Regions from separate parts of the Lysinibacillus sp. COL-1 genome, predicted to be linked through region 3. Evidence: riboswitches for the same ligand, from Rfam matches in the RefSeq annotation. Region 3 holds a riboswitch; each other region holds the start of a gene.
What was found. Region 3 has a riboswitch for S-adenosylmethionine ahead of AC6BKE_RS09075 (O-acetylhomoserine aminocarboxypropyltransferase/cysteine synthase family protein). Riboswitches for the same ligand answer to the same signal wherever they lie in the genome.

Region 1 (3,851 bases), 2.1 Mb from region 3:
GTCAATGTACAGCCATCTGCACAGAAAGGGTTATATTTTGGGACAATCCTCGGTGGCATCGTCTTAATTACGTTGATTGTGCTATCGATTCTTGTTTTAGGACCTGAGAATACGTCATCTAGAACATTTCCTAGCTATGCCTTAGCGCAAAGAATATCGATAGGGAATTTTTTGCAGCGCATTGAAATCATCATGGCCTTTATGTGGATTTCATCTATTTATATTCGCACATTTATGTATTTCTATACGACTGTTGTCGGTCTTGCGCAAATTTTAAAAATCAAGGATCATCGCCCTCTCATATTACCGATGGGTCTAATTGTCATTGGGCTTTCTCAAATTATTCATCCAGACATTGTACATTCAACCAATTACAATAATGAAATTTGGCCAATCTTTTCTTTTATAATCACCATTTTATTACCGATACTTTTATTGATTGTCGCAGTTATACGAAATCGCAAAACCAAAGCTCAAAGTACCGAAACGCCTAATACAGAAACAACGAATGACAATCAAAAAGTCTAATTTCTTTTATGGTGAGAAAAGAAATTAGACTTTTTATTAATTAAATATGATATTCAATTTCATCTACAAAATCCCATTCGTATGGTGTTTCTTGGTAAACATAGTAGTTCAACCAGTTAGAGAATAATAAATGCGTATGGGCACGCCATGTATTCATTGGCTCCTGTGATGGATCATCATTCGGGAAGTAATTCACAGGAACAGCGATATCTATGCCCTTTGCGACATCACGGCTATATTCATCGGCTAATGTTGTCGCATCATACTCCAGATGCCCTGTAATCATAATGTTTTTATTATCTTTTGATTGGACGATGAACACACCTGCATCCTCTGAATAGGATAATAATCGTAAGTCTGGATGATTGCGAACCTCGTCGATCGAAACAGAAGTATAGCGTGAATGTGGAGCGGTAAATAAATCACTGAAGCCACGTACTAAATCCACTGTTAAATCGGTGATTACATGGGAATAGACACCTGAGCATTTAGCTGAAAGTTCTACCTTTCCTATCCCATAATGATGATACAGTGCCGCCTGTGCCCCCCAACAGATATGTAAAACGGATGTCACATTCTTTTTGGACCAGTCCATAATTTCTGAAATTTCCCGCCAATAGTTAACTTCTTCAAAGGCCATTTTTTCTACAGGTGCTCCCGTAATAATCATCCCGTCATAGCGACGGTGACGAATTTGGTTGAACGTTGTGTAAAATAGCTGTAAATGTGATTTACTGACGTTTTTCGACTCATGTGTGGCCGTATTTAAAAAGGTGATATTTACCTGTAGCGGTGTATTCCCTAATAAACGTAGTAATTGAAGCTCCGTTTTTTCTTTTTCAGGCATTAAATTCAATATTAATATGTTTAACGGACGAATTTGCTGTGTTTTCGCACGGTCCTCTTCCATGACGAAGATTTTTTCCTCACGTAAATGTTCTCCAGCTGGTAAATTTTTCGGAATATTAATTGGCATCTTGCGTTCCCCTCTCTTTGATCACTCTCTTTTAGCAAACCTTGCTGACAAATTAAAAAATCCTCCTCATTCCATACGAGATAGAATGAGAAGGATTTTTTCACGTCCACTCTTATCTCTCAAAGGAAAAATCCTTCGCTGGAATTAGCACCTTTCTAACAATTGTTAGAGGTTGCTGAAGCGTCATCGGGCCAAATCCCTCAGCTTCTCTTGATAAGATTATTTAATTACATCGAATTGTAGCATGAATTAGTTAGAATATCAATAATTCATAGAATATTTTGTGATTCAAATGCATGTTCCTCGTTTATTTGATGTACACTAAGCTTGCTATAAGTAGTGTTTCTACATTTAAAATTTATGGTAAACATGCCGTATTTATGTTACCATATAACTTTAGTAACAGAGAGGAACGTGAATACTTTGATTAAAATTGAATTTCCAAAACCTGATGTAGTCATCCGTCAACGTGAACAAGAAGTAAAACCTGGTGATGTGCCTATCACACCATACTTTGGTTTTATTGACTTCCATAAAATCACACGTGATAAAGGCGGCATTTTTTTATTCTATAATGACAAGAATGAGCTATTATTTGTCGGCAAAGCACGTAAAATTCGTCAACGTATTAAAAAGCATTTCGAGGACAATGTATCTCCGATGAAAAATCATCGTGATGAAGTGTTCAAAATTGAGGTCTATGAAGTAGAAGATCCAATGGAACGTGAAATTTACGAAACATATGCGATTAACACTTTCCGCTCCAAATACAATGTAGAGAAAGTCTTTTATTAAGATATCTTGTAAAGAAACCGAAATCTCATTTAATGGGATTTCGGTTTTTGTCTTATATAGAGGTTACGCGATCTATTGGCGTACTCTCGCCGTTTATTCGCAAATCAATCGTGTCTAGCTCAGGATCTTTGGTGATGATTTTATATACATAGGGTTGAGCCACTTTTCGTTGCTCGCTACCTTCTTTCAGTTGGATAACTTGACTATTTTTTTCAGCCGCAATACTTGCCAGCACATTCCCTTTCGAATAATAAACAAGATAATACGTAGAGTCATCTTCATACAATAATTGAATCTTATCATTAGCCTCAATTTTTTGTTGAATATTGTCTGGAACGACAGTTAGCTCATGAATCATTAGTGGTTTGGTAGGCGTTTTAGCGTTACATGCTCCTAACATTAATAAGCTCATTAAACCTAGCAACACGAATTTTTTCACGTTACTCCCCTTCCCTTATGACTATTCTAAGAAAAAAGCTTTACGCTCCTTAGCAATCCAGTCTTCTAATTCCTGATCATCACGTTTTACCAATCGATTGATAAGGACATCATGCCAAACATAATCCTCTAACAAATAAATATGGACAGGGTCATTGGTGATAAAGGCCATTTCTTGCGTAGATGGAGAGTGACCATAAATCATTTCCTGACCATCTACCGATAAAATAAACCAATGTGGTGTAGACGTTTTTTTCGTGTAGTGTGTAGCTCTATGCTGGTCAATCGACTCTAGCTGTTCCCCTACATATAGGGTAATACCATGAATAGGAACATGCTGTGCCACTTCTTGAATATCTCCCCTTAAAGTATCATACATATCTTCCCACATCGATAGAATCACTTTTTTCTTGGCTTTTTTTAAAAGTGACTGGCAATAGTTGATGATCGCCTCCTTGCCCTTTAGCATGACTACTTTTGGCTCCACTTCCTGCACTTTTTCCTCTAATTTTTCTAATTTCGTACTCATGGATGTAAAATTCGATTGCCAGCGCTGCTGCATTTGCTGTAAAAACACAGACACAGGCATAGCCGCATAGGTCGTTTGTTCAGCCGTTTCTTCTTTTAGCACAATTCCCTTTTCTACAAGGACGTTTAAAATATCATAAATTCTTGCGCGTGGTATACCAGAATTTTTACTGACCTGATAGGCACTAACATGACTTTGCTGCACAAGTGCCGTATAGGCCTTTGCTTCATACTCTGTAAAGCCCATGTCTTTCAACTGGGCGATTAATTCCTCCATGTAATCCCTCCATTATCTTTATTATAGGCTACTGTTGTGAAGATTTGCCAATGAAAAAATGAGGGTTTACAGCGCAATTAAAATTAGTTACTATTTCAGTAGTAACTAATTTAAAAGAGGTGTAATATGTTTTTTGAAGTCGATGTACATATTCTTATCTTGTTAATTTCATTTGGATTTCTGGCGGCTTTTGTCGACTCAGTAGTGGGAGGAGGCGGTTTAATTTCATTGCCAGCTTTATTGTTTGCTGGCCTCAATCCAGCCGCTGCTGTTGCAACCAATAAACTTGCCGGGACAATGGGCTCACTG
Region 2 (3,851 bases), 3.3 Mb from region 3:
ATGGGCTCCATTATATTAGACGGGGCAGAGATTGGAGAGGGTGCATTTATTGGGGCAGGAAGCCTAGTACCTCCTGGTAAAGTCATTCCTCCGAATAGTTTAGCATTAGGTCGTCCGGCAAAAGTAGTCCGTGAATTAAATGCAGAAGATAAAGAGGATATGGAACGTATCGTGCGCGAATATGCAGAAAAAGGACAATATTATAAATCCCTTCAGAAGTAAACAATATACACAAAAATTCAATATTAACGAAAAAAATACCTCGCATTTCCGTGTAACCAAAATGTTCACGGATCGTAGCGAGGGATTTTTTGTAAAACAAAGGGGACAATATTGCCCCTTTCCTTTTTAATACATTAGAATAATTTTCTAATGTCTTCATTACTTTAGCTCAATAGTTTATAGATGTGCCTTTTCTCGTAGAGCATCTGCTTTATCGATTTGTTCCCATGGTACATTTAAATCTGTACGACCAAAATGACCATAAGCTGCCGTTTGTTTATAAATCGGACGACGTAAATCTAGCATTTTAATAATACCTGCTGGACGTAAATCAAATAGCTCACGTACCCACTCTACGATTGCGCTTTCTTTCACTTTACCTGTACCAAATGTGTCAACCGCAATGGAAACTGGTTGAGCCACACCAATCGCATAGGCAAGTTGTACCTCAGCGCGTTCTGCCAAGCCAGCTGCTACAATGTTTTTTGCTACATAACGTGCCGCATAAGCCGCTGAACGGTCTACCTTTGTTGCATCCTTACCAGAGAATGCGCCACCACCGTGACGTGCATAACCACCGTATGTATCAACAATGATTTTACGTCCTGTTAAACCAGCGTCCCCTTTAGGTCCACCGATAACAAAACGGCCAGTCGGGTTAATAAAGTATTTCGTGTTTGCATCTAATAATTCACTTGGCACAACGGGTGCAATAACAAATTCTTTCAGATCAGCTTGAATTTGTTCAAGTGTTGCTTCTTCATCATGTTGTGTTGAAATAACAATTGTATCCACTCGCACAGGTACATTATTGTCATCATATTCAATCGTTACTTGTGTTTTTCCATCAGGACGTAAATACGCTAATTCACCTGATTTACGAACTTCTGTTAATCGGCGTGCTAATTTATGTGCTAAGCTGATTGGCAATGGCATTAGTTCAGGTGTTTCATTACATGCATAACCAAACATTAGACCTTGGTCACCAGCACCAATTGCTTCAATATCAGCATCTGTCATAGAGCCTTCACGAGCCTCTAAAGCTTGGTCAACACCTTGTGCAATATCAGGCGATTGTTCGCCAATAGCTACAAGCACCGCTAGATTTTCAGCATCAAAGCCATATTTACCACGTGTATAGCCAATTTCTGCTACAGTATCACGAACGATACCTTTAATATCAACGTAAGTAGAAGTAGTTATTTCTCCTGCTACTAATACTAATCCTGTTGTGACAGTTGTTTCACACGCTACACGTGCATTTGGATCTTCTGCTAAAATAGCATCTAAAATGGCATCCGAGATTTGGTCACAAATCTTATCTGGATGTCCTTCTGTTACACTCTCTGATGTAAACAGTCGACGGTTTGTCATTTGGTTTTCCTCCTATTACTCTTACAAAAAGTAGTTGTGTATGAATACGGTACTCATTACCCATGTCAAGTCCGCTCCTAAGGATTGAACTCTCAAGCCGTTACTGCTGCTTTTAACACGAGGATTTCGAAAGATCTGTCATTATAATAAGGAAAGAACTACATATACTTACCTTTACATTCTTTTTTAGCAATAAAAAAATCCTTTACTCACGTTACTGCACATGAGGAAAGGAATAATGACTTCGTAACCTTTCACTCTTATCGTTCAAGGGATGTTCCCTTGCATCAGGTTGGCACCAACGCATGCTGTGAAATAAAACATGCAGGTTGCCGGGTTTCACAGGGCCTGACCCTCCACCAGCTCGGGATAAGAGTATCCGTTCATTTTCATGTTACTGAAAAGGTTGAACGTTGTCAAATATTTTCTTATGTATTACTGTATAGAAAGGAAGGAACTGATTACACAAAAACTTTTCATACTTGGATGATGATGTAAATAGAAGCAAATTAATCCCTACAACATACCTAGCTACTTGTGGTAACATATGTGTGGCTCAATTTTTGCGCCTAATTACAGTAGGATTGATCGGATTCTACTCGAAAAACATTATTTTTTGTCAGTTTATTGAAAAGTGATAAAAACTCTAAAATAATTTCTTAATTAGTATAGATTATTTAAGCAATTGTGTTATACTATTTTTGAAATTAAGAAAAAATCCCTCTAAATCAAGGGAATACTATAAAAAAGGATGGTATTTAATCGATGAATTCAGTAGAAATTGCAAACGAACTGAAGGAATTATTAAACGGCGGTAACATTAATGTTCAACTTTCAGTACCACAATTAGCAGAAAAAGCTACATCTCGTGGTGAAGCAATGTTAACAGTAGATGGCGCAGTTCGTGCAGAAACTGGCAAATACACTGGTCGTTCACCTAAAGATAAATATACGGTAGAAGAAGAAAGCACAAAAGATCAAATTGACTGGGGTAAAGTCAACCAACCGATTTCTTCTGAAGTGTTCGATAACTTATATGTAAAAGTAATAAAATATTTAAAAGAACGTGACGAGTTATTCGTATTTAAAGGCTTCGCAGGTGCTGACAAAGATTCACAATTAAGCATCCAAGTAATTAATGAATACGCTTGGCACAACCTTTTTGCTCATCAATTATTTATCCGTCCAACTGAAGAAGAATTAGCTTCTCATGTTGCAGACTTCACTGTCATCTCTGCTCCTAACTTTAAAGCAGACCCTGCAGTTGATGGTACTGCTTCTGAAACTTTCATCATTGTATCACTTGAAAAGAAAATGATCTTAATCGGTGGTACTGAATATGCTGGTGAAATGAAAAAATCTATTTTTGGTATCATGAACTACTTATTACCACAGCAAGGTATCCTTTCAATGCACTGTTCAGCAAACGTTGGTGAAGCTGGCGATGTGGCATTATTCTTCGGTCTATCTGGTACTGGTAAAACGACATTATCCGCTGATCCAGATCGTAAGCTAATTGGTGACGATGAACACGGCTGGTCTGATAATGGTGTATTCAACATTGAGGGTGGCTGCTATGCAAAAACAATCAACCTTTCTGCTGAGAAAGAACCAGAAATCTACAATGCAATCCGCTTCGGTTCTGTTTTAGAAAACGTAGCTGTTGATCCAGAAACTCGTATTTGTGACTATGATGATGGTTCATTAACAGAAAATACTCGTGTAGCTTATCCAATCCAATACATCGAAAATATTGTTGATCCTTCTGTTGCAGGTCATCCAAAAACAATCATCTTCCTAACAGCTGATGCGTTTGGCGTATTACCTCCAATCAGTAAATTAACAAAAGAGCAAGCAATGTATCACTTCCTAAGCGGTTTCACTTCTAAGCTTGCTGGAACTGAACGCGGTGTAACAGAGCCAGAACCAGTATTCTCTACTTGCTTCGGTTCTCCATTCCTTCCACTTCCAGCAACAGTGTACGCAGAAATGTTAGGTCAAAAAATTGACGAGCATGGTGCACAAGTATTCCTAGTGAACACTGGTTGGACTGGTGGCGAATATGGTACAGGTAGCCGTATGAAGCTGTCTTACACACGCACAATGGTACGTGCAGCAATCGACGGAAAATTAACAAATGTTGAAACGACACAAGATGCTGTCTTCGGTTTACACATTCCAACAGCAGTTGAAGGTGTACCGTCAGAAGTGTTAAATCCTCGTGAAGCATGGGCAGATAAAGCTGCATATGATGC
Region 3 (3,851 bases):
GTACGAGTTTCGCTATTTTAGTATGTGTTGGAACACATACAAATTCAAATAATTCTAAATTTATCTTAAAGAAAATTGTAACGCAAATACATACTTAGCACAAGAAAAATCTTTCTAGGAAGGACATTTGTTTTCTCTAGATGTGCAAAAGAAATCGGTTTCATTCCCTTTATTATACGTTTTTTTAGTTGATCTATAAGATTTGAACAAAAATTGACTATTTCCATTTAAATATATGAATGTCTTTCTTCTATTATATATGTATGCTTGGACACCCATCATCTTGTTACTATTTTAATGACCTCTAAAGAAAAAACTCATTCCCTGTAGCAGCAGAGAATGAGCTTTAATATATGGGGGATTTCAACTTGCTTTTGAAAGCAATTGATAACGATAATGTGTTAAAGCTTGTTGAACAAGACTAATTTCTTCTTCTGTAAAATTTGGTATTGCATACGTACGTTCCACTAATTGAAATGTACCGTATTTTAAGTAAAGCTCTGTTGCAGGAAGTGCAATATGGCTCACACCGTAATGTTCATATGCCTCAAAAACTTCCTTTACAGTATAGCCCTCCTCTTCAGCCACAACATACTCTTGAAATGCTGTATGACCAAAGACTCGCTTCCATTTTTTATCGACTGATGTAAGTAAGTGTTGAATGGATTGATTGTTAACAAAGACATGACCTTCATTCAGCTCATAAATTAGATAGGATGCAATGTTTTGTGCACTATAGATATTACCCATTTTAAACACTCCTTTATCATCAGTTTTTTTGGAAGAGCAGTCACTGGCTATGCGACCACTCTTCTTCTATATATTCAAAAGTGGGGGGAGCACTTATGAAAACATTTACCTTATAACAAGAATTTTCGTATTCTTAACTTATTCCCTAGTATATAACACGGAATTAACTAAGTCAATAATACACATAAAAATACTTGGTATTATTTTTAAAAAAGTTCTGATAATTGATGAATTTTATACTTGGTTGATGTAGCAACGTTTGACGCAATGCCAAATGAGGCAATTCGAATGAGAAAATACGTAAACTCTACAACATCTTCCCTTGCGTTCTAAAACTTAAGCTTCTACAGTTTGTTCAGTTGTTGTGGCAAGCGTAATGGCTTGTTCTAAATCAGCAATAATATCCTCTACTGCCTCTAAACCGATGGATAAGCGAATGAGCGACTCGGTTACGCCAGCTTGAATTAATTCATCTGTTGATAATTGCTGATGTGTAGTCGATGCTGGGTGAATAATGAGCGATTTGGCATCCCCTACATTTGCTACATGTGAAAACAGCTTCACGCTATCAATTAGCTTTCGACCAGCCTCACGTCCACCTTTAATGCCAAATGTAAGCACAGAACCGAAGCCATTTTTCAAGTATTTTCTCGCCAAATCATGTGTCGCAAAATCTTCTAGGCCATTATAGTTTACATACTCCACAGATGGGTGGTTTCGTAAATATTCAGCAACCGCCAACGCATTTTCATTGTGTTTAGGGATACGCAAATGAAGCGTTTCTAAACCTTGTAGTAAATTAAACGCTGCGTCAGCACTTAATGTTGGACCGAAGTCACGTAACAACTGTACGCGTAGCTTCGTAGCAAAAGCAGCAGAAGCTGTATCAATTCCGTAACGTAATCCATGGTAAGAAGCATCTGGTTCCGTAAATCCAGGGAATCGTCCACTAGTCCAATCAAACTTACCAGCGTCTACAACAACCCCACCTAAAGTTGTACCATGACCACCTATCCATTTAGTCGCGGAGTGAACAACAATATCTGCACCGTATTCAATTGGTGTGGAACCATAAGGAGAAGCAAATGTACTATCGATAATTAATGGTAAACTGTTAGCATGTGCAATCTTAGCTACTGCTTCAATATCTAAAACTTTTAAACTTGGATTACCATAAATTTCAGCGAAGACAGCTTTCGTTTTATCGGTAATCGCAGCCTTAAAATTCTCTGGGTTTGTTTCATCTACAAAAATTGTTTTAATGCCATACTTCGGTAATGTGTTAGCCAATAAATTATACGTACCACCATATAAAGAACTACCTGCTACTATTTCATCGCCTGCTCCAGCTAGATTTAAAATGGAAAATGCGATAGCTGCTGCACCAGATGAAAGTGCTACTGCTGCTGTCCCACCTTCCAATAAGGCCACACGCTTTTCAAAAACATCCACTGTCGGATTTGTAATCCGTGTGTAAATGTTCCCCGCTTCCTCTAAGGCAAAAAGACGTTGCGCATGAGCAGTGTCCTTAAATACGAAAGCAGTTGAGCGATAGACAGGAACTGTTCTAGAGCCCGTCACTGGGTCTGGCTCTTGACCACCATGTAACAGCAATGTTTCTGGTTTAAAATTTGTCATTGTGTACCTCCAATTATTTTTTTACGATGGTACCGGAGATGAGGAGGATTTATGTGTAGAAAACAAAACCCTCTCCTGTTAAGAAGAGGGTTGCGGTTGCAAGTTTTCCTCCCCTTATCTGCCAGATCCAAGTAAGAATCTGTAGGAATTAGCACCTTAGTAAGTTCATCACTTACTGGTTGCTGGGCATCATAGGGCCTATCCCTCCGCCGCTCTTGATAAGAGTATGAGATTCAATTTCCATCGTTGTAACACAGTATAAACATAGAGTTTTTTTCTGTCAATATGTAAATTTTATTTTTTCCGAAACTTCTGTCAGCTCTTATACGTAATATGAACGCATACACTAATTTAGAAAAAAATTTGAAAGGAGTATTTTTATGGTAAAAGCCGTGATCATTTTTCTCTTAGTTGGATATTTAATTGGCTGTATTCACGGCTCTAAAGTGGCACAATTTTTATCGGGGGTTGATTTAAAAAAAGCTGGCCATGGCAATGCAGGTGCCTCTAATGCTACACTTTCCCTCGGCTGGAAATATGGCGTTTTAGTAGCCCTAATCGATATTGGCAAAGGCGTTGTAGCTATTATCGGTGCACACTTTTATTTAGCAGATGCTCCGCATTTAACCGAAGGAGAAATATGGCTCCTGACCTACATTATTGCTGCAGGGGTTATTTTGGGTCATAATTTCCCATTTTATATGGGCTTCAATGGTGGGAAAGGAACTGCCTCTATTATTGGAATTCTACTTGCTGTAGATTGGAAGATTGGTTTATTTGCACTTATTTTATTTGTCATTTTATCCTTTGCAACTAACTATTTAATTGTCGGTGTTCTAGAGTTTTATCTCGTTTTTTGTACGGCAACATATTTATGGATTCCTGGAATTGGCCCAACTATAATTGCTGTCCTTCTTTTTGGCATAGCTATTATCCTGCACATCGAAAATATCCAACGATTAGTGAAGGGTACAGAGCCTAAAGTAACGTCTGCATTTAAGAAAAAGAAATAATATTACAATGGATATTTTTGTATTTTTTATGACCGTATATTTTCTCTTTATCTACTTATATCGCTGTAAAAAGCAGCTATTCTGCATACTTATTTTTTTACAATAAAATAGACAAGTTCTTATCTTAATAAAACATTTTACTAACCGATGTTATGGATAATAATCGTCATATTTATCGTAGAAAGGATGAGAAAATATGTCTTCACCCAATCAAACAGCTACGAAACGGAATTTAAAGCCACTATGGATTGGCTTGGCCTTTGCTTTACTAATCATCATTACTTTTTTACCTAATAACGGTGACTTACCGATTGCTGGACAACGAGCTTTAGCCATCTTAGCATTCGCAGTCATCCTATGGGTAACAGAGGCCGTGTCCTATCCCGTTAGCTCAGCCATGATCATTGCACTTGTAACTGTTCTACTAGGGCTCGCTCCATCAATGGACGA
Region 4 (3,851 bases), 1.4 Mb from region 3:
AGCGACCATTACTTTCTTATTTAATTGATGAAGAGCATCTGCTAGTCCTACAGTAACCGTCGACTTCCCTTCACCTGCTGGTGTCGGACTAATAGCTGAAACTAGCACAACCTTTGCGTCCTCACCCTGAGCTGTAATTTTTAAAGGATCAATTTTTGCTTTGTAGCGTCCATACTGCTCAAGAGCATCCTCTGGAATACCCGCAGCATTGGCAATTTCCGTAATCGGTTTGATTACTGCTTGACTAGCGATTTCTAAATCTGATAATGGTTGATTTTTCGTTGTCATTTGGCATCCTACTTTCTATGTTGTTCATTTCCATTATAGTCTTAATTGTGAAAAAAAAGAAAGCCAGATACACAAGCATTTCGACAATCAATTGACATCTTTGTTCAATTCATGTATGTTCTAAGAGAAAATGCAATTTTTCACATTTTCTCAATGATAGCACAACTTAGTTAACTTTATTTTACATTCAAGCGCATTGGAGGCGAATGCTTATGCAACAGGGGATCGTAAAGTGGTTCAATAATGAAAAGGGTTATGGCTTTATTGAATGTGATGATGGAGAAGATGTATTTGTACATTTTACGGGCATCCAGGAGGAAGGCTTCCGTACACTTGAAGAAGGTCAGAAGGTGTCATTTGATGTTGTGGAAGGCAATCGAGGACCCCAGGCATCAAATGTTGTAAAATTATAAGCTCCAAAATTGAAAGTGGATGAGGTAGATGAATAGTGCTCAATCCGCTTTTTGACATGTTTGCACATAAAAATCCACTTCAACAATTGAAGTGGATTTTTAATTTATCTATTAATCCAATAAAAAGCACCTGGACAAACTAATGTTTCCTTTGTTCGGTGTGGATCTTTCAATGTTACACCGATGGGTCCTTCTTTTAAATGCCCTAGCGTCATGGCAGATGCTGCCGCCTCCTCATAAAAATCCAAGCGCATATTTGGTAGCTGTAGTGACACAAATTGCTCATGCTGCTCAGAATCGGGTAGCTGCAATACCTTTTGCCAAAGCTGAACCGTCTCCTCCACATCCTTGACAAAAAACTGAATAGATTCCATTGTGATGGCTTGGTTTTCATCGATTGCACCACTAGCTTTTAATTGTGCCAAACGTTCCTCATCTTCATCTGCCCATTCAATTAAGAATGGAAAATCCAATGAAAGATTGGGCATGCCAAAATGCAATAGCTTCCATTCTAGTGTCGTGCCATCTGGTCTTGTTCGGCTACAAGCATCGGGACCATATACTTCAAAGCCCAATGCACGCAATCGTTGACCCTCGTCTTCAATATTTTTGGTGCGCAAGGCAATTCGTGAAAATCCTTGGCGCTCACGATCACGTTTAAACGTATAATGTAGGGAATAAGGGTACAAAGCCGCTTGCTCAAATAAATCACGATCATAAATAGCGATTTGTTCAATATAGCTTAAGCCAAAATAGCTTAGCGTATTATAAGTCCCCCACATCGTGTGTTGACCACCGTTCACTGTACGGACATTTCGTTTATTGAAGAAAACCTTTATATTTTCTGGTGATTCTACTTGATGTACCAGATGATCAAAATATAAAGTCATGGCAATTCCCCTTTCTTTCCCCCATTAGCTTTACCTGGATGTTTAATTGATTTAAAATTTACTTAAGAAAAGGAGTTACTATATGGTATGAAAAAAAGTGCAATTTACCTACTAACTCCGTTAACTAATTTATGACTAACTATAAAGAGGTGATTTGAATGACAGATCAAGTAGCTGCTTTTAAATTGGCATTAGGTAACTATCCTACAGGTGTAACGGTTGTGACAGCATGTCATGAAACGAATCCAATTGGCTTAACAGTCAATTCTTTTGCATCTGTTTCCATTGACCCACTACTTATTTTATGGTCACTTGATAAAAAATCTCAGCTCCATTCTTACTTTATGGGTGCGGAAAAATTCGCTGTCAATATTTTAGCGAGTAATCAAGAGCATTTATGTACATTATTTGCAAGTAAAGTCCCGGATCGCTTTGCTCAAGCTAAATGGTCTACTTCTACTTTTGGGCTACCGATTTTACATGATACAGCAGCTATTTTACAATGTAAATCATTTCAGCAAATAGATGCAGGCGATCATACTATTTTTATTGGGCAAGTGCTAGACATTACAAATTCTCAAAAAGAACCCCTTCTCTATCATCGTCGTCATATCGGTCCAATTCCAAAAAGCTTTTATAGCTAATTTCCATAAAAAAGAGCCACTTGTAAGCAATGGAAACCATGCTTATTAGTGGCCTTTTCACATCGTTCAACTGAAATGAGCATTATTTCTTCTGTGGAAATCTCTGCTTTTCAAGCCTATTAATTTGCACAATCACACCATCTTGAATCGTAATATTCACTTCACCAAATTCAAGATTTTGAATTGCCTTAGCAATTGCCTCTAATTTTTTATCATCTACCTTTGCCGATTGAGCCATACGATACACCCCCTCTTTCTTCTCCTAGTTGTACAAAAGAGGCCAACGCATCAAACCGATTGATAGCCCCTCCTATCTCTCAGACACCATCTGTTGGATTTGGCACCTATCTTCTCGGTTGCCGAGGCTTCATGGGGCCAAGTCCCTCCACCTCTCTTGATAAGAGTACTGCGTTTCTTGAAAATAATTCTATAATTCTGTTATCCGAATGTCAATATAAAATATTAGAAAACCTAGTTGAATACTTTGTAATAGCATCCTCTCTGTTACAATTCACTCATAATCCTATCGTATTGTATGCTATGTCAGTCTATCTAACCACAATGGCAAAGAAAAAAACTGTGTAGAAGTATGACCTTCTCCACAGTTCATCACGTTATTCCCCATGTAAACATTCCATTAAAGTTTGCGCTGTCTGTTGCTTGCCCATCACCTTAATTGGTTGTCCCTCAGCAGGCACGATCCAATGAGGCTCATCCCCGCCATATAAAGACTGCGAGCTATTTGCAACCATAAATTGAGCATGCGCGGCTTCCATACGCAGTCTTGCACGAGCGAGTAAAAAATCCTCATCATTTGTAGCTTCTAGCTTAAAGCCTACTAGCGTTACATTCGGTTGCCAGCCCTTGATTTGCCCTAATACTTTTGGTGCCTTTTTAAAATGGATAATAGGTGGTTCGTCAGAAGGCATTTTCCCCGCTTCCTCCATTAAATTACCGGATTGATCATAGACCTTGTCAATAACCCAATCGGAGCCAGCAGCAGCCATAATGACAATATCGACTTGTTGTAGCTGAACCGCATGACGTACCTTTTCTCCTAAATCCTCAATACCTTCAAATTTTACCAATGTCATTTTGTCGTGGTTTGCTGGAAGCTGTGCAAAGTAGCCATGCATATATATTACATTCGCACCCTTAGCCAATGCGGCCTCTGCTAAATAACAGCCCATTGTCCCTTTTGATAAATTCGTGTGCCCTCGTACACGATCCCATTTTTCAAGTGTTCCCCCACTTGTAATGAGTACGGTTTTGCCTTGTAATGTCCCCATACACTCACCTATTTTCTACAATATATACAAATACTATTTTAACGTAATGTAAGGATGTGCTTCAATAGCCACAATCATAGCGTACTATTTTGCTCTTTTAACCAAGCACTTAATATTTCCGCAAATTTCTTGGTAACAGGGGAAGCATGGTGCTTCATCGCAATTCCAATGGTACGGTAGCCTCCTTGCTTTAGCGGGATTGCTTTTAACGTTGATGGTAAATGTTGAATGACCAATTGAGGCAAAATACTAATGCCCAAATGATGGGAAATCATTGAAAGAATCCCTACCTCCTCAGAAAGCTCAAAGCGAATATGGGGCTTTACA

Region 1: another riboswitch for S-adenosylmethionine. It lies ahead of metA (homoserine O-acetyltransferase MetA); the one in region 3 lies ahead of AC6BKE_RS09075 (O-acetylhomoserine aminocarboxypropyltransferase/cysteine synthase family protein).
Region 2: another riboswitch for S-adenosylmethionine. It lies ahead of metK (methionine adenosyltransferase); the one in region 3 lies ahead of AC6BKE_RS09075 (O-acetylhomoserine aminocarboxypropyltransferase/cysteine synthase family protein).
Region 4: another riboswitch for S-adenosylmethionine. It lies ahead of AC6BKE_RS15770 (YezD family protein); the one in region 3 lies ahead of AC6BKE_RS09075 (O-acetylhomoserine aminocarboxypropyltransferase/cysteine synthase family protein).

The regions. Positions count from the first base shown of each region.
Region 1 covers NZ_JCAWSJ010000004.1:2,264,656-2,268,506, forward strand. The annotation lists gene AC6BKE_RS19515 (GerAB/ArcD/ProY family transporter) at 1-528, shown strand, start outside; gene metA (homoserine O-acetyltransferase MetA) at 569-1,504, opposite strand; SAM riboswitch class I at 1,614-1,724, opposite strand; gene AC6BKE_RS19525 (nucleotide excision repair endonuclease) at 1,874-2,299, shown strand; gene AC6BKE_RS19530 (hypothetical protein) at 2,352-2,738, opposite strand; gene AC6BKE_RS19535 (TrmB family transcriptional regulator) at 2,760-3,542, opposite strand; gene AC6BKE_RS19540 (TSUP family transporter) at 3,669-3,851, shown strand, end outside.
Region 2 covers NZ_JCAWSJ010000004.1:3,397,970-3,401,820, forward strand. The annotation lists gene AC6BKE_RS24910 (gamma carbonic anhydrase) at 1-222, shown strand, start outside; gene metK (methionine adenosyltransferase) at 400-1,596, opposite strand; SAM riboswitch class I at 1,854-1,972, opposite strand; gene pckA (phosphoenolpyruvate carboxykinase (ATP)) at 2,362-3,851, shown strand, end outside.
Region 3 covers NZ_JCAWSJ010000004.1:129,868-133,718, reverse strand. The annotation lists gene AC6BKE_RS09080 (hypothetical protein) at 364-750, opposite strand; gene AC6BKE_RS09075 (O-acetylhomoserine aminocarboxypropyltransferase/cysteine synthase family protein) at 1,087-2,388, opposite strand; SAM riboswitch class I at 2,500-2,613, opposite strand; gene AC6BKE_RS09070 (glycerol-3-phosphate acyltransferase) at 2,769-3,401, shown strand; gene AC6BKE_RS09065 (DASS family sodium-coupled anion symporter) at 3,598-3,851, shown strand, end outside.
Region 4 covers NZ_JCAWSJ010000004.1:1,535,952-1,539,802, reverse strand. The annotation lists gene AC6BKE_RS15790 (formate--tetrahydrofolate ligase) at 1-288, opposite strand, end outside; gene AC6BKE_RS15785 (cold-shock protein) at 501-701, shown strand; gene AC6BKE_RS15780 (VOC family protein) at 806-1,591, opposite strand; gene AC6BKE_RS15775 (flavin reductase family protein) at 1,750-2,235, shown strand; gene AC6BKE_RS15770 (YezD family protein) at 2,318-2,473, opposite strand; SAM riboswitch class I at 2,543-2,639, opposite strand; gene AC6BKE_RS15765 (phosphopantothenoylcysteine decarboxylase domain-containing protein) at 2,850-3,524, opposite strand; gene AC6BKE_RS15760 (LysR family transcriptional regulator) at 3,599-3,851, opposite strand, start outside.